3 regions of the Shewanella sp. UCD-FRSSP16_17 genome follow, and region 1 is predicted to be linked to each of the others. Evidence: predicted binding sites of a transcription regulator. Region 1 holds the regulator's gene; each other region holds the start of a gene.
The links. The regulator LexA, encoded in region 1, represses DNA repair genes until DNA is damaged. The targets are predictions, from matches to a motif close to TACTGTATNNNNATACAGTA.

Region 1 (11,176 bases):
ACTCTACCCAACATAAGGTGTTTGGCTCAAAAGTGCGCTTGATACCTATATGTTCTATCGCCTGCCAAATTGAAAAACGAGCACCTTCAGGGTCGCGACAGACGGCCATTTTTCCAGAATCACCCACAGCATGTGGCCCTGCGATAATTTCTCCACCAGCATGCTGGATAGCTTTAACGGTTTCAGCGACATCATCAACCGCAAAGTACAACTCCCAATGCGTGGGAAGGCTGGCCATTTCTTTGGGCATTTGATACATAGCGGCAATATCATCTCCGTCTATTTGTAGCATAGTGTAATGCCCTTCAGGCATAGGCATATCATCAGGATGCCATTGAAATAACGCTTGATAAAATCCTTTTGCGGAATACCAATCATGAGTGGCCAGTTCCACCCAGCAAGGCTGACCTTGCATGTAGTGAGTCACATTCATAAACCTATCCTTGAAAAGTATATTTGCTCAGTGCGATTAACGGCAAAGTTATCTGATATTCACTATCAAGACTAAAACTGACACTGCAAATATTTTGGAAATCATGTCTATAGTTAAGACCGTTTTAGTTAGCCTGTCGAGGGAATAATCAGTTTAATTTGCACCATAAAAAAACGCCCTCTTGCGAGAGCGTTTTTAACGCGATATACCATTCAAACTTTGGTTGTATAACTCGAGGTTATATTGACCAGATGTAGTATATTTGCGACTTCATTCTGATAATAATTCCACGAATTACATCCAAGAAAGCAAGGAACTCAATTGGTTTAGCTGCCGATACCCATGCTAAGCCTACCGAGCCGACTGGAATATCGAAGCCCTCAGCTTCATGTAATTTCAAGCGCACGAAATGGTGCTTGTTATTAATGTTCTGCCCCGTTGTTTGTCTCACATTGTCATCTCGAGCAAGCAAACTACCTTGGGCTTCGCCTGTGGCTTCAATTATCCCTTCAACTTCCGCATTGAAAATTTTGCTAGGATATACTGCTGAAGCAAACTCGGCCATCTGTCCAACTTCAACATTACGAATCGCTTGATGATTCACCCTCATTAGCACGTACTTCTCATCGGTATACATTTGAATACGAGGTGCAACCCCCACATACTGTCCTTCACGCATGATGAAGTTCGTTAAATAACCATCTGCAGGTGCAAAAACCTTAGTATTGTCCAAGTTCCATTGCGCCTGAGCCACATTTTCAAGTTCACTGTCTAAATCAGACTGACGGCTTTCTACTGTTAAGTGTGCTTTTTGAATATCTAACTTTGCTTTTTGTACTTGGGTATTCGATTTGGCAATTTGTGTCACATACGAATCCACTTTCGCTTGCGCTAAATCGACAGCCGTTTGTTGCTCATCTAGCTGACTTTCAGTAATGGTGTCAGCCACTTTACTGTTTTGTTCAACATAACGATTCATGGTGGTTTGCTTCCACACCAAGTCTTTTTTACTCGCATGCAGTTGGTTTTGATTAATCGCAACATCAGACTGCGCAGCGTGTAACACTTTTTCAGCGATACCTATATCTTCTTTAGCAAGTGACAATGCAACCTTAGCTGTTTGTTGCTGCACTTTAGCCTTATTCAGCGCTATTTGATAAGGCTCATCATCTATCTCGTAGATTAATTGCCCTGCTGTTACTCTTTGATTAGGTTCGACATAGATACCTTTTACATTACCTTTAATTTGTGTCGAAGCTGGACGCAATTGAATATGCGGAGATTGCACAACAGAGCCACCTGTAATATCCATAGGCGCATAGTTTAATAGTCCTACCCATACAAACAGTAACCAGCCAGCACCGCCTAAGTATGAAAAAGCTTTTGTGCCTTTATTCCAAGGCATACCTACCAAGCGTAAAATATAGATAAACAACGCCCAAACAGCTAAACCTTCAATCATGAGCTAATCTCCTCTTTTGCTGGAGTGGCGGTAACAGGCTCTTCCCGTTCATTCTCTCGCCAAATATCTCTGATCCTTCTTAATGCTTTACCACTATCAATAAACGCGACCATGACTGCTAACACCCAAACCCAATGCCAGATAAATCCTATCCATGTGAGCGCAGTAATCAGTCCTATTTGTTGATGTTTTTCTTTGTGAGCTTTATGAATCGGCAACTCGTGAACTTTCCAAAAACCGAATCCTGCGGCAGCGACAGCCCCGACCAATACAACTAAAGCCACACCATGAAGTGCAACATCAACTCCAGAATCGACGAATGGCATACTGAATAAACTCATAGTGATTGCACCTCTTGTTAACTTAGATGCTGCGTAGTGTGCACCCAAACGACAAAACTACAACACAAAGTAACCATACGTATCAATTATCATTGTTTTTTGATATATATAGTTACTTAAATATCATCTACCGATCCCAAGCACTTAACGAGAAATTGACATGGCATTTGAAGTTTCATTTATTCGAGTTTGCTGCATTTTACCCGTGCTAAAAGGGGTTGAAGCCCACTATGGCATCACAGCAAAGGATCTATCGATCCCTCAAAGCTTGTTGAATGAGCCCATGACATTAATCCCTTACTCGGAAGTATCAATGTGGCTGAGTAAGATTGAGCAATTATCGAATGTTCAAGATTATATGTTGACGCTCCAACACTACTTAACCGTCAACCAATTTAATATGCCTAACAACTGGTTCTTGGCGACTCCAGACTTGGCAATTACCTTTCGGCGCATTAACTATGCCATGGCTTGTTTTCATTCAGGTGCAAGTTACTACGGTGCTCAGTCGAATAAGATTATTAAATGGTGCTATCGCAATAACTATGTCAGCGGCAAAGCCAAATCCCATGACTCGCTCCGCATAGCCTTAACACTGCTAAATACCTGCAAGCACTTTTTAGGCAAAGACTTCACCCCGATTAAAGTGATGCTCAGCGGCCCCGCCATTAACCAACAGGAGAGCGAAGCGATATTTGGAACCAAAGTGACCTGGAATGCGCCGCAAACCGAGATATGGCTTGATGTCGACTCCTTGATTAGCTCTGAACAACACTTTTTGGCTTCGCTATCCACCTCCCAACATATTCAGCGCAATAACAAAAGTAGTATTAGCCTCAATCAACTCGACTCATATTTAAATATGCCTCAACCCCATGACACGCCTAAAGTGCTTTATGAGCTGGTGAATTACATACGTTTTTATGGTTTACCCACATTAGATTCCCTTTCGGAATTATGTGGTTTTTCGAAACAACAATTACAGCGACGATTGCAGCGTAATGGCTTTAGTTTTACAGAGTTAATGCGCTATATCTTAGGAAATTTAGCAGTGAAATATATGCTTGAAGGCAAAGAAGTTAAAGAGATTTCGCAGCTACTTGGCTATGCCAGTGTTCGCAGCTTCAGTAAAAGTTTTAGGCGATTACATCATCAATCACCGACTCAGTACGTTGAAAAATTGCATCAAAAAAGCCCTCAATAGAGGGCTTTTTTAGATTATCAATATTGCGTATAGCTTATCGATAAACAGGCAATAAATCAGCCATTGCCAATAAGTGACAAGCTGCTGTTAACACACCAAAAAGAATCACTACAACCACTAGCGGCGTACCACCAGGAACTCTAAAGCTATTCTCATCAGGGAACATTTTACGTGACTTATACGCCATCATCGCTGGCACAATAGCAGCCCAAATTGTCGCGGCAAGAGCGGCAAAACCAATAGCGATTAAAAAACCATCTGGGAATAATAAGCCTAAGATGGTTGGCGGTATAAAGGTCACAGCAGCGGTCTTGATTCGGCCATTAGCTGATTCATCAAAATCAAATAAGTCAGCTAAATAATCAAACAAGCCTAAGGTCACCCCTAAGAAAGATGACGCAACGGCCAAATTAGCAAACAAAGTTAACATGGTATTTAGCCAAGCACTGGACATCACATCTGACAATGCCGCAACCAATACGCCCATATTCCCACCTTGAGCGATAATATCGCTAAAATGACTACGAGGAATATTGCCCATGGTGGCAATTAACCAGCACGTGTAAATCACTAACGCGATAAAGGTACCGATACAAATCGCCTTGATAATCACATTAGGCTGCTTGCCATAATACTTAACTAAGCTTGGCACATTGCCGTGATAACCAAAGCTTGTCAGACCAAAAGGAATGGCAGCTAAAATATATGGAGCAAAACTCGCCTGTCCGTCAGGGACTAACAAGTTCACGGTTTCCACATCAATCAGCAAATTACCGACGGCTAAAAAGAAAGTAATGATCATCCCGCCAAGCATTACTGTCGTAATACGGTCGACCACTTTAGTGCTAATCATCACAATCGCAGCAAGCACAAGGGCAAACACTAAGCCTGCAATACTTTGTGGTAAATGAATGCCCATACCTGACAAGGTGTGGTTCACAATAGAGCCACCACCACTGATATAAGCGTAAGTCAGAATATATAATACGAAGGTAATGGAAAGCCCATTAACTATCCGCCAGAATTGGCCTAATGTCACTTTGGTTAACGTGTCGAAACTGTCGCCAGGTTTAAAATGCAAGTTGGTTTCAAGTAGCATTAAGCCTGACACCAACATACAAAACCAAATACCGATTAGCATGGCAATGGAATAGCCAAACCACATACCAGCACTGACAACAGGAAGGGAAAACATACCGGCACCGACTGTGGTACCGGCAATAATCATAGCACCGCCTAATAATGATTTATTGTGCGGTTGTGATTGTGTTGAACTCATAAAGTTAGTGGTTACCCATGTTCCATAGTGACGCTATCTACTATGGTTTTACGAACAGATAAACGCAACATACCATTGGCATGGTCGCGAATTCGGATGACAGCAAACTGATTGTCATTACCCGACAAGTGCCCTAATTCTTTTAATTTTACACTCAAATTATTGTAGAGTTTTTTATCATAAAACTCTGGCGCAGTAATTCCGTGTAAAGCACCTAAACGCTGAGCTAATAAGTGGCTCGCGCTTTCTAGATCTGAACGTTCAATATCCGGTTTATAAGCCAATAAATTAAAGATAATCGCGTAACGTTGTAATGTCTCACTGACAGTTTCAGACAATAACATTAACTGGGTAATATTACTTTGATTGAGTTCAAACTCGTCTGTACCCGAAATAAGCTGTTGCTCAACAAATAAGTTTAATACGCTATCAATGTAAGCGGGTAAGTCTTCAATCCCCATAAACAACTCAGCCTTGAGTAGCGGATAGAAGTCATTAACGATTTCATGAATTTTTTGACGATTAAACTCTTCGTATTGCACCAAGCAACTCGCAATTAACGAAGGAACTGCCATTAAATGGATGATGTTATTACGGTAGTAGCTCATCGCAATTGCTGAAGACTCTTCAATCGCAATAATTTCACCAATTTGATCAGTGTGCGAAGTAAACTTTTTCAGTGATAGACATTGATCAACTAATTCACTAGCACTGCCTTGAGCAACTGAGGTGTAATCAGTGTAAGGTACTTCTTTCATCAATTTAAGATATAAATCTAGCTGACGTTCCAGCTCTGTGCGCTCTAATGCATTTTGTTCAGCGGCTAATAACACCATACTGGTTAACGTAACAGAGCTCGCAGCTGCTGCACTGTTAATGTTTGTCATCACTTTATTGGCTAATTGATTAACCGCAGGCGTTAACCATGTTGGTTTTTGCTCGGGATCTTTAGCCACTTCTTCACGCCAATCTGGCGACTGCTGATTTAAGAACTGCTGTACGTTAATTGGCTCACCAAAGTTAACGTAACCTTGTCCAAAGTTACCCAACTTACGCAATGCACCAAACACTTGCCATACAGATTCTTTTTGCTTTTTCTTACCACTTAATTCTTTATGATAAGTCGACACTTCCATGACATGATCGTAGCCAAGATACACTGGCACTAAGGTCACAGGACGCTCGATACCCCGCAATACGCTGTTTACCGTCATCGCTAGCATGCCTGTTTTAGGAGCAAGTAGACGGCCAGTACGTGAACGACCACCCTCAGTGAAATACTCAACTGAATAGCCTTTAGCAAATAGTTGATCTAAATACTCTCTGAATACTGCGGTATAAAGCTTATTACCGTTAAAACTACGACGGATAAAGAAGGCACCACCACGGCGGAACATTGGACCTGCCGGCCAAAAGTTAAGATTAATCCCTGCCGCAATATGCGGTGGAACCATGCCTTGATAATAAAGAATATATGACAGTAACAAGTAATCCATATGGCTTCGATGACACGGCACATAAACGATTTCATGACCATCATGATGCAGTTTACGAACTTGCTCCGCACTCTTGATGCTAATACCACTGTATAACTTGTTCCAAAGCCAAGTTAAGAAACGCTCAGCAATACGAATCAAGTTATCCGAATAGTCTGCCGCGATTTCATCAAGGTACTCAATGGCTTTTTCACGTGCCTTTTCTTCGGGAATTTTTTTGTTAACGGCTTCTTCTTGAATGGCACGCTTGATGGATTCTGACTTTAACAGCGAATTGAACATCGCTTGACGATTAGGAAGCTGAGGCCCCGTCATCACCTTACGTTGTCGGCGAAAATGCACACGAGCCACACGGATAAGCTTATGCGCAATACTGACATCTGTGCCGTGTTCATCAGCCATATAACGCAGCGACATGGCATTAGAAAATTGAATGAAGTTATGGCGACCTAAAAATAGAATCATTAACCATTTACGTAACCATGTTGGGTTTTCACGCTCAAAAACCGCAGCGGTCATGGTGTCATCTTCTTTACCTGGGATACGCCCCCAATATAGGCTTACAGGCACAAGCTGGATGTCGAGTTCTTTGTTCTTTTGGTGTAATTCGAGCAACTTAGTAAAGTTTGCTACAAATTTATCGCTACTATGGCGCTTACCAAACAAGGGTTTACGCCCTTCCACACACACAATTCTAGGGGTATTGAAACCATCAACATCTAACCGTTCATACGGACTTGGCAAGTTATATTTAGCTGTCATTTCATGTAAGGCAGCAATATCACTCAGCGACTCCGTTTTCATCACATAGACCACTGGCTTGTCAGGATCTAAGTTAAGGTCAGCGAACGGATCTTCAGGCACAACAACACTGTGTACCATTAATTTCTGAATCCAACGTAATGATTTAGCAATGATAGAATCTGGTTTTAGCATGGGTCTTCGCATTATCAACAACGATTTATTGCGCATAGGATACCAGAATATCATTCAGTTACACTAACCTCGGTAAATCTAGTTAACATTTAAGTAGCAAGTTTTGTTGGTTCTAACATCAAGTATCAATCACTTAGTAAGTAGCAAAACATTTAGGTACAGTACTGTATAAATAGACGGTATCCAGTACTTTTTGGCTTATTCACTTGAGTCATCAATAATAAAACACACTAATTTACCGACGCCCCGCAAAAACAATAAACTACTGATTTAATTAACTTTAAACAACTAGAAACTTCGATAAAAATTCATATCTATTGCTTTATCAGCAAAAAATGTTGGTTAATACTTGCGCGACCAAAGATACTGTATATAATGACAGTCACTGTATAAAAAAACAGGAATCAACATGAGACCTTTAACGCCACGACAAGCTGAAATTCTAGAATTAATTAAATGCAATATTGCCGAGACAGGTATGCCACCAACTCGTGCAGAAATTGCCACTAGATTAGGCTTTAAAAGTGCTAATGCTGCAGAAGAACATTTAAAAGCACTCGCTAAAAAAGGTTGCATTGAAATTATTCCAGGTACCTCTCGCGGTATCCGTATGGTCCAAGAAGAAGAGGAAGTTGAAGAAGGCTTACCACTGATTGGTCAGGTTGCGGCTGGTGAACCAATTTTGGCGCTAGAACATGTTGAACAATACTTTCAAGTTGATCCTGAAATGTTTAAACCCAATGCTAATTTCTTACTACGTGTTCGTGGCGACAGTATGAAGGATATTGGCATTATTGAAGGCGACTTATTAGCGGTTCACAAAATGCAGCAAGCTAAAAATGGTCAAGTCGTTGTTGCCCGTGTTGATGATGATGTCACCGTGAAGCGTTTTGAAAAGAAAGGCAACGTTGTTTATCTGCATGCAGAAAACGAGCAGTACTCGCCGATAAAAGTCGATTTAACATGCCAAAGCCTTACGATTGAAGGGCTCGCTGTTGGCGTTATCCGTAATGGAGGTTGGTTATGAACACATTAATAGGTAATGCACCACGTCACCCAGGTTTATGGATGGACATGGCATCAGCAGCTGCGCCAGTAAAGCAAGGTATCGAAACCAAACAAACAGCTAACCAAGGGTTAACTGAATTAACTCAGCTATGCGGCCAGTTAGCCGTATTAAGTCAACAAGGGCGATGGATTGTACTGATTAATCCGCCTCACATTGGTTACAAACAAATTCTAGCGAACGCCAATGTCAGAATGGACCGTGTATTACTGGTTCACACTAAAGATGAAGTCGAAACACTGTGGGCAATGGAAAAAGCACTCACAAGTGGTACATCCAGCGCAGTGATTACATGGACAACCCCATTAGATGCTCGTGATAATCGTCGCATTCAATTAGTCGCTAAAAGCGCCTTAGCACAAGGTGTCATTATCGAAGATGTAAATACTCACTTACGTGATGACCAATTAAACGCCAGTAATCCTGTGACTGCAACCCAATTGAATTTATCTGCATTTCACTAAAGTCTATTTGCTAAAAAAGCCCTTCATTTCGGTGACGGGCTTTTTTTTGCGCCTTTTTTCAGCAAATTAGATGATAAAGTGATCTTGATCAATATTTAATCTCCAAGTAATGTAGTTAACAAGGGGGTAACATTTATTGACCTCTCTTAGTGGTAAAAATGAACATAAGTGATAAAACGCTGTAAAGATTGTGCTGGTACCATGCGGTATAGAAAGCCTTGAATAAAAAAGCGTCAATTTAAGAATTGAAAAGTTCAGTATTAGGTACAAGTGTGGCCACCAAAACCCAATAGAATAATCGAGTATTAATACTCACTGCCACCGTGTACTTTGAAGTGATCAAACTTTTTCGGGAATAGAAAAGTTTGCATAGAGCAGAGTATTACTGTGTGACTTTTCCTTGTTGTTATTGCAAATCGCAATTGGCAGAGGAGTAGTCTTGTGAAGCGATTGTTGTATGGATTAATGGTGCTGTTTTTTGCAGTGCCACTTGCAGCGGCTGATATGCCGCTTAACATGACCCAAGGGGTAACAGAGATCAGTGGTAAGGTTTACGACCTCCATATGATCATTCTTTATATCTGTTGTGCTATTGGTGTTGTGGTATTTGGAATCATGATTTACTCCATGATTTATCATAGAAAATCAAAGGGTGCAGTACCTGCTGATTTCCATGATAGTACCAAAGTGGAAATAGCATGGACTGTCGTGCCGTTTCTTATCCTCATTGGTATGGCAATTCCTGCCACAAAAACCCTCATTGCTATGGAAGACCCAAGTGATGCGGAGTTAACTATTAAAGTAACCGGCTCTCAATGGAAATGGCATTACAGCTATTTTAATGAAGACGTCGAGTTTTACAGTTTACTTTCCACCCCTGCCGATCAAATTACTGGGACAGAAACGAAAACTGAAACTTACCTACTTGAAGTCGATAAGCCCCTCGTTCTGCCAATCAATCGTAAAGTACGCTTTTTAATGACTTCAGATGATGTGATTCACTCTTGGTGGGTTCCTGCATTTGCGGTGAAAAAAGATGCTAACCCAGGTTTTATTAATGAAGCTTGGACCAAGATTGATAAGGTTGGTACCTACCGAGGCCAATGTGCTGAGTTATGTGGTAAAGACCACGGATTCATGCCGGTGGTAGTTGAAGCCGTTTCTGAAGCAGACTTTGAGCAATGGCTGAAAGATCAAAAACAACTCACTGCTGATGCAAAAGCCGCGGCCGAAGCGTCACTGTCGCAAACCCTGACCTTTGATGAGTTGATGGCTCAAGGTGAACAAGTTTACATGGGCCGATGTGCCGCTTGTCACCAACCAAATGGTGCAGGACTACCTGGTGTATTCCCGTCTCTTATCGGCAGCCCAATCATTAAAGGGTCAGTTGCTGGCCACATTGATATTGTCGTCAACGGCCAGCCTGGTACTGCCATGCAAGCCTTCGCGAAACAGCTTACTGCAACAGAAATTGCAGCTGTTGTGACCTACGAGCGAAACGCTTGGGGTAATGATTCTGGTGATGTGGTTCAAGCTGCAGATGTGAACTCTGGTGGGGCACCTAGCGATGCAAGTTCAGCAAGTGATAAGCCAACGCCTGTCACTTTGCCTGCTGAGTTACCAGCGACACAACCTGAGGTAGAACAAGTGGTTGCTGACGTCGTTGAAGAAGCAACACCTGACGTTGTTATGGATGACTTATCTATGGATGAGCTGATGGCAATGGGTGAGCAAGTTTACCTCAGCAGCTGTGCTGCATGTCACCAAGCCGCTGGTACAGGTTTACCTGGCGCATTCCCTGCGTTAGTGGGCAGTCCGTTAGTCATGGGGCCTGTTGAAGGACACCTTGAAGTGGTTATCAATGGCCAACCTGGTACAGCAATGCAAGGATTTAGCTCCATACTCTCACCGCAGCAACTCGCAGCTGTTGTGACGTATGAGCGAAATGCTTGGGGAAATAATACTGGTGATGCTGTTCAAGCCACCGATGTTGTTGGTCATGGAAAGTAAGGGATACAGATGAGCACAATTACACAAGATACTACCCCAGCTCATGATGAACATTCTCATGACGGCCATGATGATCACCATCATGGCGCGCCAAAAGGCATCATGCGCTGGATATTAACCACTAACCATAAAGACATTGGTTCTATGTATTTATGGTTCAGTTTTATTATGTTCCTCACTGGTGGTGCGATGGCAATGGTCATTCGCGCAGAGCTATTTCAGCCAGGCTTACAGTTAGTTGACCCTAACTTCTTTAACCAAATGACCACAGTACACGGTCTTATTATGGTATTTGGTGCCGTCATGCCCGCCTTCACAGGGTTAGCCAACTGGCTGATCCCAATGATGATTGGAGCACCTGATATGGCACTGCCTCGAATGAATAACTGGAGCTTTTGGATCTTACCATTTGCCTTCGCGATTCTGTTGAGTTCGTTGTTTATGGAAGGCGGCGGCCCTAACTTTGGCTGGACTTTCTATGCACC
Region 2 (11,176 bases), on a different contig from region 1:
TGCACCATGTATTTTCGAATTTGTTTATTTTGCACGTCCTGATTCGTCAATGGATAAAATCTCTGTTTACGGCAGCCGTGTAAATATGGGCGCAAAGTTGGGCGCTAAAATTCAAAAAGAATGGGAAGATCACGACATTGATGTTGTTATTCCAATTCCTGAAACCTCATGTGATATCGCGTTAGAAATAGCACGTTGTATGGATCTTCCTTACCGTCAAGGTTTCGTTAAAAACCGTTATATTGGCCGTACGTTCATCATGCCAGGTCAGCAAGAGCGTAAGAAGTCTGTTCGTCGTAAACTCAATGCTATTAACACTGAGTTTAAAGGCAAAAACGTATTGTTAGTGGATGACTCTATTGTACGTGGTACCACTTCTGAGCAAATTATTGAAATGGCTCGTGAAGCTGGCGCAAAGAAAGTTTACTTTGCTTCTGCTGCTCCTGAAATCCGTTTTCCTAACGTTTATGGTATTGATATGCCAACCACTAATGAGCTTATTGCTCATGGCCGTGATGCTGATGAAATTGCTAAAATCATTGGTGCTGACGGTATTATCTTCCAAGACTTAACTGACTTAGTTGATGCAGTCGGCATGGAAAACCCAGAAATTAAACGTTTTGAAACCTCAGTATTTGATGGTCAATACATCACGAACGATGTTGACCAAGCTTACTTAGATCACCTAACACAGTTACGTAATGACGATGCTAAAGCAAATAGCAAAGACATTGGTACTAACTTAGAGATGCACAACGTTTGTCATCCTTAATTTGACGTGACGTCATTGCATTTGAAAAGCCAGCGAAAGCTGGCTTTTTTGTATCTGAAACTCAATCAAACATTTATGATATAAGATTAAATACAACCTGTTTTTACATCGTTACCCCCACAATATTGTGGTTTAGGAGAAGGGCTTAATGTCTAAAATTGAACTGACAGCAGAACAAAGAGAAGTGATGGTGAATAAGCTTCAACGTTATTTTGAAGATGAGCTAGACCAAGACTTAGGTCAATTTGAAGCAGAGTTCTTGTTAGATTTTTTAGGCAAAAATATTGGCGCGCATTTTTACAACCAAGGATTGCACGATGCAAGAGCTATTTTTGAGGCTCGTATAGAAACAATTGATGAAGACATTTATGGTATTGAAAAAGACGTCAACTAACTGAAATGGGAATCGCTATTTACTTTTTTCCTTCGCTCCACTAGGTTAGATAAATCGTGATCTGTGTATCATTATTTTGATGGAGGAAAAACAATGTCTCAACCCAAAAGAGATGATATCCCGCAAGAAGCGTTTGATTGGTATGATGAATATGCCCACGGCGGTATGGACCGTCGAACCTTCATGAAGAAGCTGGGTACTTTAGTCGCTGTGGGATACTCCATGAGTGTTTTGACATCTGCGCTTTTACCTAATTATGCTCTTGCTGAGCAAGTATCATTTAATGATGCAGATATTAAAGCGACTTATGAGACGTTTGACTCGCCACAGGGGCACGGTAAAGGTCAAGGGTATTTTGTGGTACCTGCGAATAAAACAGGTCCATTACCTGTTGTATTAGTGATTCACGAAAATCGTGGCTTAAATCCTTATGTTAAAGATGTCGCTCGCCGCCTAGCTAAGGCAGGTTTTATTGCATTCGCACCTGATGCGCTGTATCCACTTGGTGGCTATCCTGGTAATGATGACGAAGGCCGTGCGATGCAACGATCAATGGATCGCGATAAAATTCAGCAGGACTTTATTGCCGCAGCCAAGTTCTTAAAATCCCATGAAAACAGTAATGGAAAACTAGGCGCGGTAGGTTTTTGTTTCGGCGGCTATATCGTCAATTATCTTGCAGCAGTCGAATCTGACTTGCTTACCGCAGGGGTGCCTTTTTACGGGACACCCGCTAAGAAAGAGCTTCGAGAAAATATTAAAGCGTCATTAATGGTACAACTTGGTGAAGAAGATGAACGGGTTAATAAATCATGGCCTGACTACGAAGCTGATTTAAAGCGTTATAAAGTGCCTTATCAAATGCATATGTATAAAGGCGCCAAGCATGGTTTTCATAACGATTCGACAGGTCGCTATGATGAAGCCAACGCTAAACTGGCATGGGATCGTACCATTAGCTTTTTTACAGAGAAATTAAGTTAACGACTCGTCATTGATGGTGCCACAATAACAGGAAGCTTCGGCTTCCTTTTTTAATGCGAAAATTTTGAACGAGTGGTTTGTTTAACTCATTTTCATATGACGACGTATCACTTGTTTAGGTTAAAAGACTAAAAGGTGGTGATATTACTCATTTCAGTTAAGCCTAAAAATATTAAGATACTGATTTTATTGTAAATAATAGTGGCCTTATAATTGCTTTAATCAAGTGCTCAAATTATTACGTAAGGTTCATTACAGAAAGTGCATTACATAAAACGGTAAGCGTAAAGCCGCAAGCTTAGCGTTAGCACTAGGTTCATGGCTAAACATAAGGGATTATGATGATAAATAAACTCACAAAGTTGCTAAAAGAGTATAAATCACTGCTGATTTTTATTGCGTTAATGAGTGTATTCAGAAGCGCAGTTGCTGATTGGTATACCGTGCCTACAAGCTCAATGAAGCCAAGCATATTAATTGGTGACAGAATTCTTGCAAACAAAATGGCGTACGATGTTCGCATTCCTTTTACTCATGTTTCTTTATATAAAACAGGCGATCCAGCTCGCGGAGATATCATTATTTTTGACTCCGAAGCTGCTGGAAATAGACTGGTAAAGCGTGTCGTTGGCGTACCTGGCGACACCGTAGCGTTATACAACAATAAACTAGTGATTAACCATCAAAACATTAATTATCATGATCTTAGTTATAAGAGTAATCGTAATCAAGGTAAAAGTTATCAAGATGATACGCAGGATAAGATTGAAGATTTACTCGGCGTGGCGCATTCAATAAGAGTGAATAAAATGGGCTCAATACGCTCAAAGTTTAACGAGGTTACTGTGCCAACCGGGTATTATCTTGTATTGGGTGATAATCGGGATAACAGTGCTGATTCACGTGTGATTGGGTTTGTGCCTCGCAATGAAATCATCGGACGCACAAAGCGTGTTGTGATGTCTTTTAATTATGATAATTATTATTTACCTAGGCATGATAGATTTTTCCATTCCCTTGTCAGTGGCTAAAAGAGGCTAAATTGTCACTAAAGCACTTTACTCTTTGCTGACCAATTAATTCGAAATAAGCCACACCTTAATGAGTGGCTTATTTTTACTTCTCGCTGAATTTAATCCTACCTTTAAAAGTTTAACTTGTTTTATATCAATAAAATAAATCTGATTTTTTTCTAATTAAACCCTTACAATCTTAGTGCTAATTTCGTATTCAATTAAAAGGATATTGCATGTCGACTGTTACTCAACAGCAAATCGGAATGATTGCTTTAGTCGTTGACGATTATGATGACGCTATTGCCTTTTACACCCAAAAACTACAATTTACCTTAGTCGAAGATACCGATTTAGGTGGCGGAAAACGTTGGGTGTTAGTGTCACCGCCAAATGGCAATGGCACCAAGTTGCTATTAGCCCAAGCTAGCAATGAAACTCAAAAACAGTCGGTGGGTAATCAAACTGGAGGTCGGGTATTCTTGTTTCTTCAAACTAACGACTTTTGGCGTGACTATAAGTTAATGCAGGCCAATGAAGTGGTATTCAATGAAGAACCTAGGGTAGAAGACTATGGCACAGTCGTGGTGTTTCAAGATTTATACGGCAATAAATGGGACTTACTTGAGTTGAATTCGTAAGTTGAATAAGCCTGTTTAATAAAGCGATAACAGTCGTATTTTAAGCTGCGTTAAATGCAGTAATGAAGTTTAATTAATCGTTTATTGAGGTAATGAATGGGAATGGTGATTGCTTTTCTTTTATGGGGTGTGGCAGTGGTTTTCTCTGTTATCACCATTGGTGTTATTCATCTGTGCAATAAAAAAGCTAAGCAGCGAGAGGTTGACAGCAAGTACATGCTTCATACTGTCTTAAGCTCAATACCATTGTGGTTGTTGATTTTCTATTACCCTGTTGATTATTACACATCCCATAACGATCTCGATGCTCTGATAACGGTATGGTCAACCAAAACTGCACTGACAATATTGAGTCCAGCAGTCACTGCTATCGTTATTTTAGTGCTACGTACTATGAAAGCGAAGCAACTAGCAGACAATGCAGATTAGGGGATAAATCGTCTGCACATCGTTCTTTACGACATAGCACTTAATTTATCATTTAAAATAGCACTAAAGCCAAAATACACTCTGGTTATGAGCTTAAATAGCAGCCATAAAAAAAGCAGTGTTAGCACTGCTCTTTTATCAAAATTCATAGGGCTTTGTTGCCACTTTTAGCTGTATAAAATCAGCAAGCTTTACTTAGAAAGTGCTGGTCAGCATATCGATTAACTCAGTTTCAGTAGTTGGCATTTTTGCAAGTTCAACCATTTCTGGTGAGCCACCATTTAACATGTAAGCACTTGTAGTCAAATGATCATGATGAAACCATTTCCCGTTAACACAGACGTCTGTGTAACACTTCTCACATTGTTTCAATTCCATAACGGGCTCCTGAGCTCAGAATTTGCGATAACTAAACCTATCCCAAGAATTCATTAACAATGATGATCCAGATCAACTTTATTTCAGCTTTAATTATCTTAATTTAGATGAAACGTTTGTTTTTAGCGGTATGAAAAGTCAATTATATGGCTGTTGGAGCGATTTTATATTCTTTATGTTTCGGTTATGAAAATAAACTACAAAAAAAGCAGTAAAGCTCGCCAATTCTAGTTCGTTAACATGCTTGAAGGTAATATTTTGTCGTGCAGGCGTCATTTATTGCCATCGATTACCAAACTAAATTTTTTATGGATAAAATAAAAAAACTTTAAATAATTACTGTAATTGCCCACTGTAATTATATACAGTATCAGCATGATATTAAAAAGCCTGCATTAAAAGGCTTAACTGATTTAAACGGTTTGAATTGAATGATCCTGTATATTGCCGAGAAACCCAGCTTAGGTCGCGCTATTGCCGATGTATTGCCAAAGCCCCATAAAAAAGGCGACGGTTATATCATGGATGCTAATGGCAACTATGTTTCTTGGTGTGTCGGGCACTTGCTAGAGCAAGCTGAGCCAGACGCTTACGATCCAGCCTACAAGTCCTGGCAATTGGCARATTTACCAATTGTGCCTGACAGTTGGAAGCTTAAGCCTAAATCTAAAACGCGTTCGCAGTTATCCACCCTTAAAAAATTGATAAAACAAGCCTCAAGTCTTGTTAATGCGGGCGATCCAGATAGAGAAGGGCAATTGCTGGTTGATGAAGTGATAGCACATGCGGGTGTAAAAGCCGACAAACTTGCCCAAACCCAGCGTCTACTTATTAGTGATTTAAACCCAAGTGCTGTCAAAAGAGCACTAGGACAAATGCGCAGCAATAAAGAGTTCGTTCCGCTTTCAACATCAGCATTAGCTCGCAGCCGTGCTGATTGGCTATATGGCATGAATATGACCCGAGCCTATACCATTCAAGGCAAAAAAGTGGGTTATCAGGGGGTATTGTCGGTTGGCCGAGTACAAACACCGGTTTTAGGTTTGGTCGTGAGGCGTGATGAGGAAATAGCCAATTTTGTCCCTAAACCTTTTTATGAAGTACTTGCGCATTTATTAACTGACAAAAATGAATCATTCTCCGCTAAATGGAAGCCAAGTGAAGCGTGCCAGCCATATATGGATGAAGAAGGTCGCGTGTTAGCAAAGGGCTTAGCTGAAAATGTTGTTGGTCGAATTACTGATCAGCCTGCACAAGTAACTAAGCTTGAAGCAAAAAGTAAACGCCAAAATCCACCTTTGCCCTATAGCTTATCGTCACTGCAAATTGATGCAGCTAAACGTTTCGGTATGAGCGCAAAAGACGTCTTAGATACTTGTCAAAGCTTATACGAGCGCCATAAACTGATTACTTATCCGCGCTCAGATAGTCGTTATTTACCTGCTGAACAACACGGCCTCGCACCGCAGGTGATAAAAGCAATTGTCAGTAATGACGCGACGTTAACTGCAAAAATTGATTCGCCAAACGCTAAGCTTAAATCTAAAGCTTGGGATGATAAAAAAGTCGACGCTCACCATGCCATCATTCCCACTGAAAAAATGGCTAATTTAACCTCTTTATCGAGCAAAGAAGCGAAATTGTACTCGCACATTGCGAGGCAATATTTAGCCCAGTTTTATCCAGCTTATCTTTATGATGAAACCCAAGTGGAAGTGACCATTGCTGGAGGACTCTTTACCACTAAAGCGAAACAAGAAACTGCAATGGGGTGGAAACAACTATTTGCTTCAAGCCAATCGAGCAAAACAAGCATGAGTGATACAAATGGCCCAAGTGGGCATAAAGATGAAGAGGAACTCAGCACCTTACCTCCGCTCGTAAATGGTCAGCAATTACATTGCGCTCGTGGTGAACTGCTTGAGAAAACCACCCAGCCACCGAAGCATTTTACTGATGCGACATTACTTGGCGCCATGACAGGGATTAATCGTTTTGTGAGCAATAGCGAAGTAAAAAAAATCCTTAAAGATACCGATGGACTAGGCACTGAAGCGACTCGTGCAGGCATTATTGAATTATTATTTAAACGAGGTTATTTACAGCGTCAAGGGAAGTCAATTGTGGCAACCCAAGTCGGAGTCGGACTCGTTCATTCACTACCAGAAAGTGCGACCACACCTGATATGACCGCATTGTGGGAAAGTAGTTTAGATGCCATTAGCCAAAAGCAATTACGTTACGATGCGTTTATGTCTCCTTTAATTACCCAGCTCAATGAGTTGGTTACTCAAGCTGCTAATCAGTTACCTAATGCCTTAGCGGGTGTGACAGGTCCAGGTTACAAAAAACGCCGAAGCGGCGCAAAAACGGGTTATAAACGCAAGTCCACAACGGGTGCAAAATCGGCCTCTAAGAAAAGGCCATCAAAGAAGGCAACGAGTTAATTGGTTTTATGGAGTAAGCCAAGCAATATAAAGGTATGGCTATTGATTAGCTTAGTGTTGCTCGAATAGCGTTACTGTTACTGAGTAACGCGCGTGCGAATACAAGCTTTACAAGGTTCTTTTTGATTTGATGTTGCGATTTTGTTTGTTTTAGGTAATCTAGCGCCTTTAATTTAACTACATCATTAAATCAAAAGGAAGTTTATGAATATCAAGGATGTTTTTAGCACAGGTTCGTTATTTAAAGCCTTGCCTTTATTATTATTAATCATTGCAGTTTTTAACTCTTACTACATCGTTATCGAGGGGCATGTAGGGGTTGTTAAACGCTTTGGCGAAGCAATGGATCAACAAAACCCTGGATTACATTTTAAAATCCCATTTATTGAAACTGTCGAAGTCATTGAAGTTAGAACCCGTAAAAATGCTGAAAAAATGGCTTCAAGCACTAAAGAGCAAATGCCTGTAACCATCGAAGTATCGGTTAACTGGACTGTCAACAAAGAAGCCGCTTTAGATTTGTTTAAAAGTTATGGCGGCTTAAGTCAATTTGAACAGCGTATTTTAGATCCTCGTTTTCGTTCTGCGACCAAAGATACGATCCCACAGTTTGAAGCTGAGCAGTTAATTCAAGATAGGGCCAGTGCAATACAAGGGATTGAGCGTCGTTTATCAGAAGAAATGGCAAACTTCCCAGTGGTTGTAGATAACATTCAAATCGAGAATATTATTCTTCCGCAAAAATACATTAACTCGATTGAGATTAAACAAACTGAGAAGAACTTAGCAGCAGCTGAAGAGCACAAGCTTGAAAGACAGCGTCTAGAAGCATTACGTGCGGTGAATACCGCAGATGCTAAAGCAAAAGGTATTTTAAAAATAGCCGAAGCTGAGGCGCAATCAATTCTGTTAAGAGGTAAGGCAGAAGCACAAGCCATTGAAGCAAAGGCGAAAGCTCTTAAAAACAATCCACTAATTGTGAAGTTAACAGAAGCCCAAGCGTGGGATGGTAAGTTGCCTAGCACCATGATGGGTGAGGGGGTTATGCCTATTATGGATATTCGTGAGACTAAAAGTCATTAAATCCAGTTCAGCCCTGAATAGCCAGTAGCCAGTAGCCAATAGCTACAATCGATAAGCGCAATAGTCTTACTATTGCGCTTTTTTTGCTCCAATGTATTGCGACCGATTTTATCAAGTAAAAAAACGTGGCGCACAATGGTAAGTTTAGCGCGCGTGCACTCCCTATAATTTCTGCCATACCCGATGATTCATTCTCATTACGTTAAGGCAGGTTATGACAGATACAGTTACTACAACGCATCCTAGCACTCAGTCAGCTAACGGCTTTTTTGCTCGTCATAAAGCTAAGTTTTTTATCTTATTGGCATTAATCACAGTGGCGCTTGGTTCGGTATTTTTGGCCAGTGGCTTTACTGTCCATCATCAAGATATTCCAGCTGACTACTGGACAACAACATCAGCACTTAAAGACAAGTTCTTAGACACTGAAGTCTTTATTGGCGCATTAACAATGATGTTAATAGTGACAATTTGCTTAGCGATTTGGGGGTATTGGAAATTGCACTCACTGCCTAAAAAATATGCGGCGCATACAGGGCAAGCCAAGTTAGTGTTCTGGCTATGTACGATCGGCTTTTTTTATAACGAGTTATGGATAGCGGCCATCCTTATCGTGGTGACAGATTGGAAGAAAATTTCTGCAGTAATAAAAGCGAGATAAGCATAATGAAAGAATTACTTTACCCATACATTTTAATTTGCTGGATTTTATTAAAAACCGGTTTAGTGAAAAAAACCACAGCTAACTACATTTCAATGGTGGTGGTAGGTGTGCTTATTAACCTTGCTGTGTTTTTTGCGCATCGCTTTTATTCACCAGTAGACTTAACTGACTCATCGGTTGTTCGGGCGCAAACGGCAGTGTTAAGCCCAATTACAGAGTCGATTGACCAATATTATGTGCAGCATAATCAGAAGGTTAAAAAAGGTCAGTTGCTTTATACATTGGTCAACAATGAAGAAACGAATAACTTGCGCAAAATAGAGGCTGAAATTAACAGTTTAAATACTGAAATCAGCCAAACTGAGCAAGATTTAGCTAGATTAACGCAAGTTGAAAACGTGGTTGCTAAGCGCGATATTGACCAGTATCAGTCAAGACTGAATGCATTGAAATTTGATCGAGAGTCTTTAGTTGCTCAAAAACAACAAGTGGAATTCGAAGCAAGCCAACTTGAAATTAGAGCTCCATTTGATGGTGCCGTCACCCGCCTTGATACCGCTGCAGGGTCAAGGGTTGGTAACATCCAACTGTGGAATACTGAAACAAAAATTTTAGAAATGCGTATTCCAGATCAGCTATGGAGCAGAGTCAAACAAGGTCAGTTTACTGAGTTTTATGTCGATGCGTATCCAGGCCATATTTTTAGAGGACGAGTCCATTCTGTGTCATTGGCAACAGGTGAAGCACGAGGCAGTCATAGTAGCCAAGAGCAAGGCGTAGCACAGCAGTTAGTGAGTAACGCTAAAAATATTGGCCGCACAGTGCTAATTGAGTTTACTGATCCAGAGGGCATTGAAATTCCAATAGGCGCCCGAGGGTCAGCTTGGATATCAACTGAGAAACCTTTTTCGTTACTTGGACCGATTGACATGTTAGGCGCAGCAACCTTAAGACTAAAAGCCATGAAGAGTTATTTTGGCGCATTCTAGTCATCATTAAAACTGAAAACTATGAAGAGTTACTTTGGCGCATTTTAGTCATCATTAAGACTAAAAGCCATGAAGAGTTATTTTGGCGCATTCTAATCATCATTAAGACTGAAAGCCATGAAGAGTTATTTTGGCGCATTTTAGTCATCATTAAGACTAAAAGCCATGAAGAGTTATTTTGGCGCATTTTAGTCATCATTAAGACTAAAAGCTATGAAGAGTTATTTTGGCGCATTCTAGTCATCATTAAGACTGAAAGACGTCCTATGAACCTGCTAACAGAGTCGAATTTGTTAGCAGGTTCATTTAGTTTACATATAGCAAAATGATTAATCAGCTTCGAGTTTGCAGTAAAAAGAAACCAATATAGCCCAATATAAACGGAATTTTAGATTGAAGATTGTTGTCAACTTGTTAGGATGATGTAAGTGGTGTTATTTGATTAAATATTAGAGGTTTATGATGTCTGAAGAGCAAACAACTTTAGCAAGACCCTTACATGGTTTTAATAGTCCTCAACGGTACTTCGTGGGTTACACTCTCGCCGTTTTAGTCGATTTAACGGTATTGAACTTACTTGATGAGTTTTGGCAACACATTAACGTGTCATCATTTTCGATTTCATTACTTGTGGCTATTTTGCTGCAATTATTACTTAAGCTCACTATTGCTTTTGAACATAAGCTAGCTGATTACTTTAAAAGTAAGCCAGGAACTGCACCTAAAATCTATCGAGCGCTAAGCACTTGGGCGATTTTGTTCTTTTCAAAAATAATCATGCTTGAAGCAATTAACTTAGCATTTGGTGATGCCATTACCTTTACGGGGCCTGTTGATGGCTTGGTTGCGTTCTTTGTTCTGGTCTTTGGTATTTTGATTGCTGAATTTATTGTGTCAAAAATATACTTTTCATTGCGTGATAAGCCAAGTGACAACGAATCAGAGACCACTGCATAAAGACCGATATTGCCTAGGTAAAATCAACTCAGTTGATTTGATAACTGATGACAGCTAGATAAGGGATTTTCTGATTAGCCAAAGCAAGCTGAGTTTGCTTTGGCTTTTTTATTTGTGTTTACAGTGCAAGGTTAATCCAACCTATTGCTTTATAATCTTTATTTTTAAATTCAATAAATTAAAGGCAAAAAAAAATGAGTAAGCTCATTAAGAACCTACTCATAAAATTCACTAGTTCACAACATAAAGGGCGGAACAGGTTTGAGTATGGATGCACTTACTTAACTGAAGATTAATTTAGCGTTCAATAGTGTGATCTGACGCTGCTTTCAGCTTAAAAGTATTTATCTCAGGCTTTTAGAGCGATTTAATGAAATCAATTTATCTAGAATGTGCTCGCCATCGACGCGGATCCCATTATGCTC
Region 3 (11,176 bases), on a different contig from region 1:
AGAGAAGTTAGCTTCAGTATGGATACTGTGAACCATACCTTTGATTGAACCATCGTATTCATACGCTTCACCAATTGCATTACCTTCGCTATCGGTATCCTGTTTGCTATAGCTGTTGTAATCAGTGTGACAGAAAGAACATGCTTCTTCTGTATTATGTTTACTGCCATGCATTGATAATTCACCAGCTTGATCAGCACGGTGACAGGTTTGACAATCTGAATTTGCAAGAATTTGTAGTGGTTTTTCAACTTCTACATCAGTTGCAGGTACCCAATAGAAGAAACTATTGTTAACTAACGTTTGTGATTCGTTGTTGGTTGTTTTGATAGACATGTAAACGCCGTTGGTTGCGTCTGCCATGTAGTCGTATTTATCTAGAGTGTCGATTGCTTTATCAATTGTAATTGAATAGCTACCATCTTTATTGTCAACGAAGCAATCTTCACATTCACTTTTACTACCGTCAAAGTAGCTAGAGCCTGTGAAGTAACCATCGCCTTTGTCTTTATTGAAGTAACTTAACCAAATTTGTCTATCGACACTTGGATTAACAATTTCGTCTTCACCTGGTTCATTTGCAGAACCAACTCGTCCGAAAGATATCGTGGCGATATCAGCAAGTGTTAGGCCTGTAAGAGCAACACCGTTTGCATCAGCTAATTTAAAATCAACAGTTAGAAATTGATTTTCATCAACGCTTGCTGTGGTAATTGTACTCGTTAACGCTGAAACAGAACCAACTGGTTTGCCTACAACACCGTCTTCACCATCACTACCGTCGGTACCGTCACTGCCACAACCGGATAAAGCGAAGGCTATTAAGCCAGCACTAAATACCGCTTTAGCAGTAGTATTGAAATTGAATTTTTTCATCATTGTTCCCTGCAAGAGATTTTTATTCGTACTTGATTCTTCATCATAAAATCAAGTGTATGGATATTATCCAAGCTTTTAATAAGCCTCTTTATTTTATTCACTTAGTTCTATAATCACTGTGATTAAGATCTTAGTATGCCTAAAGAGGTATTTTGAAATCTGCAATTTGCAAGTTGGCATATTGAAAATGTTATGCCGGCGGGAGTGTTATTGCTCATCCGTTGCAATATTGTAGTTTTTCAGTGTTTTATTAAGCTGTTAGGAATATTCAATTTCAGTAAGCATAACGAATAAATCCATTATTCAATGTACCATCACATACATTACTTACATCTAAAATTGCCATTACTAATAATAGGTCTTTTAGTTAAAAAATGTATGCATAATCAGGTGATTTTTGGCTGATTTTAATGGTCAACTACAAGCTTTTTAAGGAAATTGTGATGTAGATCTCGTATTTGTTGCGCGATTAATAATGAGCGGCCAAATCAATAGACTTTTGAAATGAATTTAGTATTGAAATTTAAAGTTATTGCATAAACATGCATTTACCTTAGTTGTGATAAATTATGTGCAAATTGGGCAATGATTGTGCAAACAGTCATGTTCATATCAAATGAGCCATAATTTCGCTTGATCATGGCAGGGGCTTAGGGGATAATCCTGCCGTTCACATTAAAAGAAGCGTTTAATGTGAAATCTATGGTGACCTTAGGGTCCCCTCGCAATGATAACTTGTGAACTCGGCCAGGCCCGGAAGGGAGCAACCGCAGCAGGTGACTCATGTGCCGAGGTGTGGCTCTAGGGGAACCTCCAAATCCTCTCTTTATTATCTTTCTTTATTACGTTTTATCTTTTACTAGTCAGTTTGTAATCGGTTTTTAATATTTGTATTTATTAACATCAATTATGTGTTTTCTAGGCTTGGTAAGGCTGCAACTTTAGCTTTTGCTTCAGCCTCTTCTTCGGCTAAACGTCTTTTTAAGTTCGATTTTAAAAATTCTCTAGACTTCTCTAATGCGGCCTGTATTTCTTTTTTCATATTTTGAAGTTCATTATAATCTTCAAAAAAATACGTATCGACTAGATGTCTGATATAGCGAACAGGCAACTGATTTAACGTCACGCAGCATAAGTCGGCAAGGTATTCTTCTGGCAGTTCCTCCATTAACCCTTCATCTCTTAATATTTCCATTAATAAGACTTCATAATAATTGCGAATATCAACCTGCATAATTTACTCCGATGGCGCTACTTTTATATCAGTTTGCAACTAGATTGAGTTGGCTGCAATAAAAAGTTGGCTATGGCGTTGGGTTAATTCAGTTTCATCGCGGCTATAACCACCACCGATAACTGCCGCGATTGGGATTTGAGCCTTTTTTGCTGTAGATAAAATTATTGTATCTCTAGCTAAAATTCCAGCGGTTGAAATGTTGAGATAGCCTAGATCATCGTTAATGTGGATATCTACGCCTGCATCATAAAGGATTAAATCTGGTTGATGGATATTAATAAGGTAGGGAACAACTTCTGTTATTGTCTCGATAAATTGATCATCACTGGTATATTTGTGAAATTCAACATCGTGATCTGATTTTGCTTTTCGCGCAGGGAAGTTTTTAAGGCAATGAAATGAGCAAGTAACAATATTAGTATTATTACTGGCTAATGTGGCAGTGCCGTCTCCTTGGTGTACATCACAGTCAATGATTAACACTTTACTGGCTTTACCTGAATTGATCATAGTCGATGCGGCTAATATCAAATCGTTGAAAATACAGAAGCCACTACCGAAATCTTGGTGGGCATGATGGTAACCACCACTTAAGTGTAAAGCGACGCCATTTTCGATTGCCAATTTCGCGCAAAGTACAGTGCCATTAACTGCATGTAAGGTTCTGTCTACTAATGATTCACTCCAAGGGAAACCAATCCGCCTCATTTGTTTTGTATCGAGTGTGTTAGCTAAAAAGCCATCTACATAATCGGGATCATGAACTTGTTTTAGTTGGTCTATGCAAATTTTAGTAGGAGAGTGAAAGTCTTTTGTATTGGCTATACCGCTTGAAATTAAATATTGCTGCAATAATTGATATTTCGTGGTTGGAAAACGGTGCGCACTCGGTAACACCAGCTTAGAGTAGCTGGTGTGATAAACAAGTGGTATGCCCAAATGTAAAACCGAAAGCGCGGTGGGGATGAAGAAAAATTATAGCTGTTTAATCGCCCAGCTCATAAATTCTTTACGAGTTTCTTCATCAGCTTGAAGCCACCAATATTGAAGCATTTGCTCAGGATGTGTTCCTGTTTGGCTATTGGCGTTAACTTTTGCACTGCTTGTTTTAGTCGTGTTAACTTCATTTGCACTAGCCGCTACAGCAGGTGCTGTTGCTGCAACAGTCGCACTAGGTGCAACTTTAGCGACAGGTAAAGATTTTGTATTACTATCCGTTGCTGAAGCAGACAAGGTATCAATATCTTCGCCTTGATTACCGTTGAACAAATTGGAAATAAAACTACTCTCTTTATAATCTGTTTGAGTTACTGTATACGATACTGCACCGTTATCTTTTCGAGAAATAACGACTTGAGGGTCTTTGGCAAAGGCTTTAGGCTTTTTGACATAGTCGCCGTCGATAGGCTTTAACTGATACTCGTAATCGCCATCAACCTTGATATCGATAATAAATGGTGAAGATTTAATAAAACTTTGGCTATCACTGAAATCATCATCAACCATATCATGATAACGAATTGCAATTTTGTGCTGGCCGTTATCTAACTCAAGGTTAGTTTTATGCGAGAACATATTGGTATCAATTTCTTTGCCGTCTAAAGCAAGATATTCAAAAGACATAGGAATGGAGAGATTTGCTGCAATAACAGAAGTTGAAGTGACAAAAGCCAGTAATGTCGCACTCAGCGGCAGTGTAAATTTCATTGTTGCTCCTTAACGATTTGTATTTCGATGCGGTCGTTCAAACATTTGAATCCTATCTTCAATATAGCTAATTGCTTGACGGCACTTTCCTAATCTGCGGTGCAGAGAAAGGATTTCATTTTGTATCGTGATTTTGTCAGCACTGTGACAGTTTGCAAGCTTAGTTTCCATTTCTGCAATTTTTTGTTCAAAAGTTGTAGCCCAATTCAAATGTTTATTAAGCTCTTGGTAAATCTGGTGGCTATTTTTCATCACATTGTTAGCTATCCATGCAAATCCACTGTCGGCATGTTGCTGCTGTTGCTTCTTCGCATACCTAGCACGGTTGTTGGCACGTTTTTGTTCAGCTGTTTTTACATTAATATTGGTCGTCACTAAAGCTCGACGTAATGCAGTAAAGCGGTCTTGTATTCTTTGGCAACTTAACTCGATAATTTTGATGTCTAATTTTAGAGAAAGTTGCTTTTCTAATTGAACAATATCTTTTTTAAGTTGTTGGATACAGGGTGTGAGCTGAGCACCTTGCTGAATAAATAATTGCGAATTAAATCTTTCAATGTCTTGCAGCATTTTCTTCTGTTGTGAAGGCAATTGCTGGTCATGATTTAACGCATCTCGTTCAAGTGTATTGAGCTGCTGCTTTAATTGATGAATTAGTTGATTTGTATTTCTCATAACCATGCTGTCCAAGCAAGATTAGCTGCAATTGCTAGTACGACGATAATAAAGAGTGGTTTGACAAAGGGAATTCCGAATCGTATTGCTGATTTGGCGCCAATGAATGAGCCCGCCATCATACACACTCCCATCCATAGACCCAGTATCCAGTCAACTTCACCTAAAAGGGCAAAAATAATGAGTGCAGTGACATTACTGACAAACGTCATGACCCTAGCAAGGGCGCAACTGTTTAATAAAGGTAGCTTGTGCAGCCTGATACTGCTAACTGTCCAAAAGGCACCAATGCCAGGACCAGCAAAACCATCGTAGCAACCTAGTAGAGTCCCTTGAGCTGCTTGTTTCGTTTTACACGGCGATTGGGTGGGCGCAACAGAGATATTATCTCCCATTGCTTTTGGGCTGAGTAAGGTATAAAACGCGATGCTGATGATAACCAATGGAAGAATTTTTTCGAGCCAAGCGGCGTCGATTAAATAAACTAAAATGCTGCCTAATACAGCACCTATAAAAGTGGTAATAAAGGCGGTTCGCCAAAATCTAAGTTTGATGAGCTGCTGCTTATAATAAGTATATCCAGCGGTCAATGAGCCGAAACATGCTGCCAGCTTATTTGTGCCTAAGGCTAAATGAGGCGGAATGCCCATAGTCAGTAGTGCAGGAATTGATAACAATCCACCACCTCCTACTACGGCATCAATAAAGCCAGCGACTAATCCAATAACAGCCAAAAACGCCCAATGGCTAGGATCTAACAGAAATTCCAAATAAATACCTATTCTATAACTTTACGAAATGGCGGAAGGGCATCAAGTAATGATTTACCATAACGCTTAGTAATAAGACGCCTATCTAAAATGGTGACGCGACCATAATCATCTTCTTTACGGAGTAATCTACCACAACTTTGAATCAATTTGCGTGATGCATCTGGAATGGTGAGCTGTAAAAATGGATTACCACCTTTACTCTTAATGTATTCTGCATGCGCTTGTTCAACTGGTGAAGTTGGCACTGCAAAGGGTAATTTGGTAATAATCAGATTGGTAAGGTAATCACCGGGTAAATCTAACCCTTCTGAAAAACTTCCTGTACCGAAAATAATACTTGGCTTACCTTGGTCACAGCGGAGCTTGTGTTGCTCTAAAATTTGTTGCCTTGGCATGGTTCCTTGCACAAACAGCTGGTCTTTGGCTATTTTACCATTGACCTTATCTGTTACTTTTTCCATTTGCCAATATGAGGCAAACAGTACTAATGTCGCCATTTCATCTTCTACGAGTGCGATAACTTGTTCTGCTAGTTCATCTGTAAAAGCATCTTCAGTGGGCTCATTTTCCATTTGTGGAATAAACAATGTCGCATTATTTTGATAATCAAAGGGTGATAACAAGGCTAAAAAACGACTACCATCATTTAGGGACAACCCGACTTGGTGAGCGAAATGATTGAAATTATTTAAGGCTCTTAATGTTGCGCTACACAATATAACGCCTGCCGCTTTTTGCCAGAGCATATGCTCAAGCATAAAACCGACCTCAATTGGAGAGGCACAAAATAGGTAATCTTGTTGCTTACCGGTAATGAGTTCTGCCCAGCGAGCCATTGGCGCCCCTTTTTTGGAATCCTCTTTTGCTAGCATTTTCCAGAGTTTTGCGAGGTTTTCTAATCTTTGCAGTATAAAGCCGGCCTCTGATAAAGCAGCTTCTGATTGATGCTTTGGTAGTTCACCATCTTTGATAGCTTCATTCAGTACACTTTGGATCTTGGTAAATTGTTTTACTGCAAGATTTGATGTAGTTGCTAAGTTTTCTGCTTGTATTAGTAAAGACTCTGGAAGCTTGCCATTTTCGAATCGTAAACGCGTTTCTGGGTTGGCAAAAAGTTTAGGCTGTGTGTCGCAAAAATGGGCAACTTGATTAAGCTGAGTCACTAAATCGTCAATGTGATCGAGCATTGCTTGCACAGGGGCAATAATATGTGTGGTTTTAAGTTGATTTTGAAGTTTGGAGCAGGTCTTTGACGCTTTTTCAAGCCAATCACTTGCCCCCCTCAATGTTGCTTGAGCACTTGAAAAATCTCTTGCTACCGTCGGCAAGTGATGAGCCTCATCGATGACATAAAACATGTCTTCAGGTTCTGGCAAAATCACGCCACCGCCTAACTCTAGATCGGCAAACAGCAAACTGTGATTAACAATAAGTACATCCCAGGTCTCGACATCTTCACGAGCTTTATGAAAAGGGCAGTGATGATGGCTCGACATTTGGCGATGACAACTGTGCTTATCACAGCAAATTTGCTGCCATAAAAAGTCAGGAATAGGCTTTTTTAATGTATCAATCTCGCCGTTCCACTTATTGTCGTTAAAATCTTGATGTAGGGCTTTGAGGAGATTTATTTGACTTTGATCTGGTTTAGTTTGCCACATTGCCATCTGAGATGTGTCTTCAGGACCTATCATGGCAGCGAGTTTAGCTAAACATACGTAACGCTGGCGGCCTTTAACTAAACCGAATTTAAAATCAACGCCAGATTGTTGCAAAAAGAAAGGTAAATCCTTATGCAATAACTGCTCCTGCAAGGCTACTGTTGCTGTCGCGATACAGACCTTTTTCTTACTTGCCAAAGCTAATGGAATCGTACCGAGAATATAAGAAAGGGATTTACCAATACCGGTTCCTGCTTCACAAACCATAATGCGTCGTTGTTTATCATAGTCACCAGCTAGGGTTTTTGATATTTCTGCCACCATAAAGTTTTGCTCTCTGCGAGAACGAAAATTTGGCATCGCAGTCGCAATATCTTTATAGATAGTGCGGATCTGGGTTTTGATATGATCCGTTAGCATGTAGGGTCCATTAGCAATCTTTACTTACTAATTCTGTATTAGCTGTTATATGCTGTACATAATAACAGTGATTTTAGTTGTTCGAAATATATAATCTAGCTAAAAGCTAAGCGAAGACTTTTAGCGACAGGATTCAAATCGGATAATGAAGGGCTCGATCTTAGATGTTATGAATATCTATGGCTATGACCTTATTCAGTTAATCACACTCAATATGTAAAGTAATCTTGTTAATCCATGGACACTCAATTGCAAAAAAACACCCTAAAAGGGCTCGTACTCACCCGACACGCCATTTATCGACATGGCCGATTACTATTGCAGTATTTTATAAAAACAGCTGATGGTCCAGCAATCATTGAGGTGGAGCAGTCTGATGTTATTTGCTTTTGTAAGCAGATAGATTCTGAGTTCATTTTAAGTCATTTTAGTACTGGTATAAGAATTGAGCCGGTAAGCCTAAAAAGTTTTAATTACGAAGATGTTTCTTGTGTTTATGTAAAATCAACAACGATGTTAAAACAGGTGCTGCGCATTGCTAATGACGCTGGTATTGAAATTTATGAAGCAGATATTAGACCTGAACAACGTTTTTTAATAGAAAGATTTATAGCATTACAAGCTGAATTTGCCATTAGTGCTCCTTTATCACAGCTGCCGTATAACACTGATAACCATCCAAGGACTCACACTTACTTAGCAAGCAAAGCCAGAAGAACAGAAGTTAATGTGCCTGTCTCAATGGTGTCTTTAGATTTTGAATGCAGCCCAACTGGTGAACTGTATTCTGTTGGTTTATATGGTTCACATTCAGCGCTAGATGAGCAAACCGACCTTTATCAGAAAGTCATCATGGTAGGAGAGTCTGAATCAATAGATAACAAAAAGTTTGATAGCGACAAATTAAGCGATGATGACATTCTCTGGGTGAGTGATGAAGTCTCATTAATTAAAGCTCTGATAACTTGGTTCAAAGAGTATGACCCTGATGTCATTATTGGCTGGGCGGTGGTGACCTTTGATTTGGCGCTACTGTATAAGCGTTGTCAAATACATCAAATAGCATTATTAATCGGTCGCGATGAACAAGCGCTGACTTGGAAGGTGGAAGATAAGTATCGTCCTGAGACACTATCGCTGCCTGGACGGGTTGTACTTGATGGTATTGATTGGATAAAAGCGGCTTTTTATCAATTCGAGCGTTATTCACTAGAGCATGTTTCTCAGCACTTATTAAACGAAGGCAAAGCCATTGATCATGTTGAAAATCGTGGGCAAGAAATATGTCACCTTTTTGAGCACAACAAACAAGCATTAGCTTTTTATAACTTAACTGATTGTAGGTTAGTGTGGGATATCTTTAAAAAGACTCAATTACTGGCTTTTGCATTAGAAAGAGCAAAATTAACGGGTCTTGAGTTTGGGCGAGTAGGTGCCTCGGTCGCTGCATTTAATAACTTGTACTTACCGCATCTTCATAGAAGTGGATTTGTTGCACCAGCGAGAGCAGCCAGCAATGGTTTAGAATCTCCAGGTGGCTATGTTATGGACTCCATTCCAGGCTTTTATAAAGATGTATTAGTCCTCGATTTTAAAAGTTTGTACCCTTCAATAATACGTACCTTCTTAATTGACCCTAAAAGTCTTGTTGAAGCAAAATTTAACCCTTTAGAAGATGATGTTGACGGCTTTTTGGAAGCTAAGTTTAATCGTCATAATGCAATTTTACCTGGTCTTATTGCTAGTCTTTCTCTGCAAAGAGAAAAAGCAAAACAAGATAATGATAAACCTCTTTCTCAAGCAATTAAAATTATCATGAACTCTTTATATGGCGTTTTAGGCTCAAAAGGGTGCGTTTTTCATGACGCTAAACTGGCAAGTTCTATCACAATGCGTGGCCATCAAATTATGAAACAAACGAAAGTTTGGATTGAAGAATTGGGTTATAAGGTTATTTATGGTGATACAGACTCAACATTTGTGTGGTTGGGTGAAAAGCATCAAGTAAAAGATATCAACAAACTAGGAGAGCAACTAGCACATGATATGACAGTTAAGTGGCAACAGCGTTGTCTGGATGAATACGCTTTAACTAGTCATTTGGAGCTAGAATTCGAAAGTCATTTTAGTCAGTTTGTTATGCCGACCTTAAGAGGGTCAGAAGCTGGCAGTAAAAAGCGTTACGTCGGCGCATCAAAGGATGCCGAAGGGCAACTCTCTCTTACATTCAAAGGAATGGAGCAAGTAAGAAGCGATTGGAGCCCGTTAGCGAGAAGGATCCAATACCATTTGTATTTTTTATTGTTTTCTAATGGTGACGTTAAATCTTATCTATACGAGCAACTTGAGCAATTGGCTTTGGGGCAATTCGATAATGAGTTGATATTTAGAAAACGATTGAAACGTCATGTAGAAGAATATACCGCTAAATCCTCACCACACGTTAAAGCTGCCATTAGGCTTTGCCAGATCACAGGTGATAAGAATAAAGGTAGAAGAGGAGCATTAATTGAGTACCGAATGACATTGAATGGAGCTCAGCCTATTACTGCTGTAAATGAGTCAATAGATTATGACTATTACATCGAAAAACAGATAAAGCCGATAGCAGAGCCAGTTTTAGCCTTATTAGGGGAAGGGTTTGATAGTCTTAGTAGTCATCAGATAATGTTAATTTAGTGTTATTTGATATTGCGTTTGTGGTTATTCGTTACTATTTTTGAATAGTTTGGTAGTTGATTGTACTGTTTGATGTGTGTATTTAGTATATTCATACGGAAATTGCGCTCATTTCTTTGTTTCGTGATATTTCAGCATGCTAGCCTTTGTTGAAAGGATAATACAAACAAAATGGACTGTTACCAGCAACAATGATGAATTTAAAATGGGAAGGTTTAGCTCGATGAAAAAGACTTTAATCGCTTCGACACTAGCAGCAGTGATGTTCGTACCAACAGCTTCAGCAATTGAAATCTATAAAGATGACAAGAACTCAGTAGAAATTGGTGGCTTCATTGATGCACGTGTTTATCACGGTCAAGACACTACAGAAGTAGTCAATGGTGCATCACGCATTAACTTTGGTTTTGATCGCCAAATGGGCGATGGTTGGAATGCGTTTGCTAAACTAGAGTGGGGCGTAAATCCATTTGGTGACAGTGAAATTATTTATAACAATGACCAACTTTCTTATGAGAATGGTGACTTCTTATCGAACCGTTTAGGCTATGTAGGTGTAAACCATGATACATACGGTACGCTGACGATTGGTAAGCAATGGGGTGCTTGGTACGACGTCGTTTATAACACTAACTACGGTTTTGTTTGGGATGGTGATGCTTCTGGTACTTACACATATAACAAAGGTGATGGTTCTGTAAACGGTACTGGTCGTGGTGATAAAACGGTTCAATACCGTAATGCATTTGGTGACTTCAGCTTTGCAGTTCAAGCTCAGTTAAAACAAGATGAGTTTGACGTATTATCAGATGGAAGTATTGGTGACGAGCCTGTGGCTCCGTTGATCAGTGCTCAACAAACTGTTGCGACAATCGAATATAACAACACTTATGGCTTAGCCCTTACTTACCAAGCTACCGATAATTTTGTTGTGACTGCCGGTGTGAACGTTGGTGAGTTCAAAGGTGAAACTATCGAAAACGAAAAAATCGAAGAAACTGACATCATTTATGGCTTTGGTTTGACATATGGCGGTGGCTGGGATGCTGAAGGCTTATATGCTGCTGCAAACTACAGTAAACAAGAATTCCACGATACTGACAATTTAGGTCGCTTAATTTCTGAAGCATATGGTGTTGAGACGT

Region 2: A9267_RS21085 (DNA topoisomerase III) is a predicted target of LexA. The motif match lies at 4,962-4,981, and genes of this name have one in related genera.
Region 3: dinG (ATP-dependent DNA helicase DinG) is a predicted target of LexA. The motif match lies at 7,403-7,422, and genes of this name have one in related genera.

Annotation. Positions count from the first base shown of each region.
Region 1 is NZ_LZFV01000046.1:198,005-209,180, forward strand. It holds gene A9267_RS18010 (VOC family protein) at 1-433, opposite strand, end outside; gene A9267_RS18015 (HlyD family secretion protein) at 672-1,895, opposite strand; gene A9267_RS18020 (hypothetical protein) at 1,892-2,236, opposite strand; gene A9267_RS18025 (helix-turn-helix domain-containing protein) at 2,397-3,440, shown strand; gene mtr (tryptophan permease) at 3,475-4,719, opposite strand; gene plsB (glycerol-3-phosphate 1-O-acyltransferase PlsB) at 4,731-7,151, opposite strand; gene lexA (transcriptional repressor LexA) at 7,561-8,178, shown strand; gene A9267_RS18045 (cell division inhibitor SulA) at 8,175-8,681, shown strand; gene coxB (cytochrome c oxidase subunit II) at 9,123-10,691, shown strand; gene ctaD (cytochrome c oxidase subunit I) at 10,701-11,176, shown strand, end outside.
Region 2 is NZ_LZFV01000050.1:29,020-40,195, reverse strand. It holds gene purF (amidophosphoribosyltransferase) at 1-772, shown strand, start outside; gene A9267_RS21115 (DUF2164 domain-containing protein) at 921-1,166, shown strand; gene A9267_RS21110 (dienelactone hydrolase family protein) at 1,260-2,150, shown strand; gene lepB (signal peptidase I) at 2,492-3,181, shown strand; gene A9267_RS21100 (VOC family protein) at 3,400-3,804, shown strand; gene A9267_RS21095 (hypothetical protein) at 3,907-4,233, shown strand; gene A9267_RS21090 (hypothetical protein) at 4,429-4,611, opposite strand; gene A9267_RS21085 (DNA topoisomerase III) at 5,043-7,058, shown strand; gene A9267_RS21080 (prohibitin family protein) at 7,263-8,141, shown strand; gene A9267_RS21075 (hypothetical protein) at 8,356-8,802, shown strand; gene A9267_RS21070 (HlyD family secretion protein) at 8,808-9,794, shown strand; gene A9267_RS21065 (hypothetical protein) at 10,257-10,751, shown strand; gene A9267_RS21060 (alpha/beta fold hydrolase) at 11,096-11,176, opposite strand, start outside.
Region 3 is NZ_LZFV01000001.1:1,128,557-1,139,732, reverse strand. It holds gene A9267_RS04805 (OmcA/MtrC family decaheme c-type cytochrome) at 1-876, opposite strand, end outside; RNA gene ffs (signal recognition particle sRNA small type) at 1,591-1,687, shown strand; gene A9267_RS04795 (late competence development ComFB family protein) at 1,787-2,113, opposite strand; gene A9267_RS04790 (histone deacetylase family protein) at 2,153-3,055, opposite strand; gene A9267_RS04785 (DUF2057 domain-containing protein) at 3,092-3,823, opposite strand; gene A9267_RS04780 (primosomal replication protein) at 3,833-4,498, opposite strand; gene A9267_RS04775 (sulfite exporter TauE/SafE family protein) at 4,495-5,268, opposite strand; gene dinG (ATP-dependent DNA helicase DinG) at 5,277-7,352, opposite strand; gene A9267_RS04765 (DNA polymerase II) at 7,602-10,031, shown strand; gene A9267_RS04760 (porin) at 10,255-11,176, shown strand, end outside.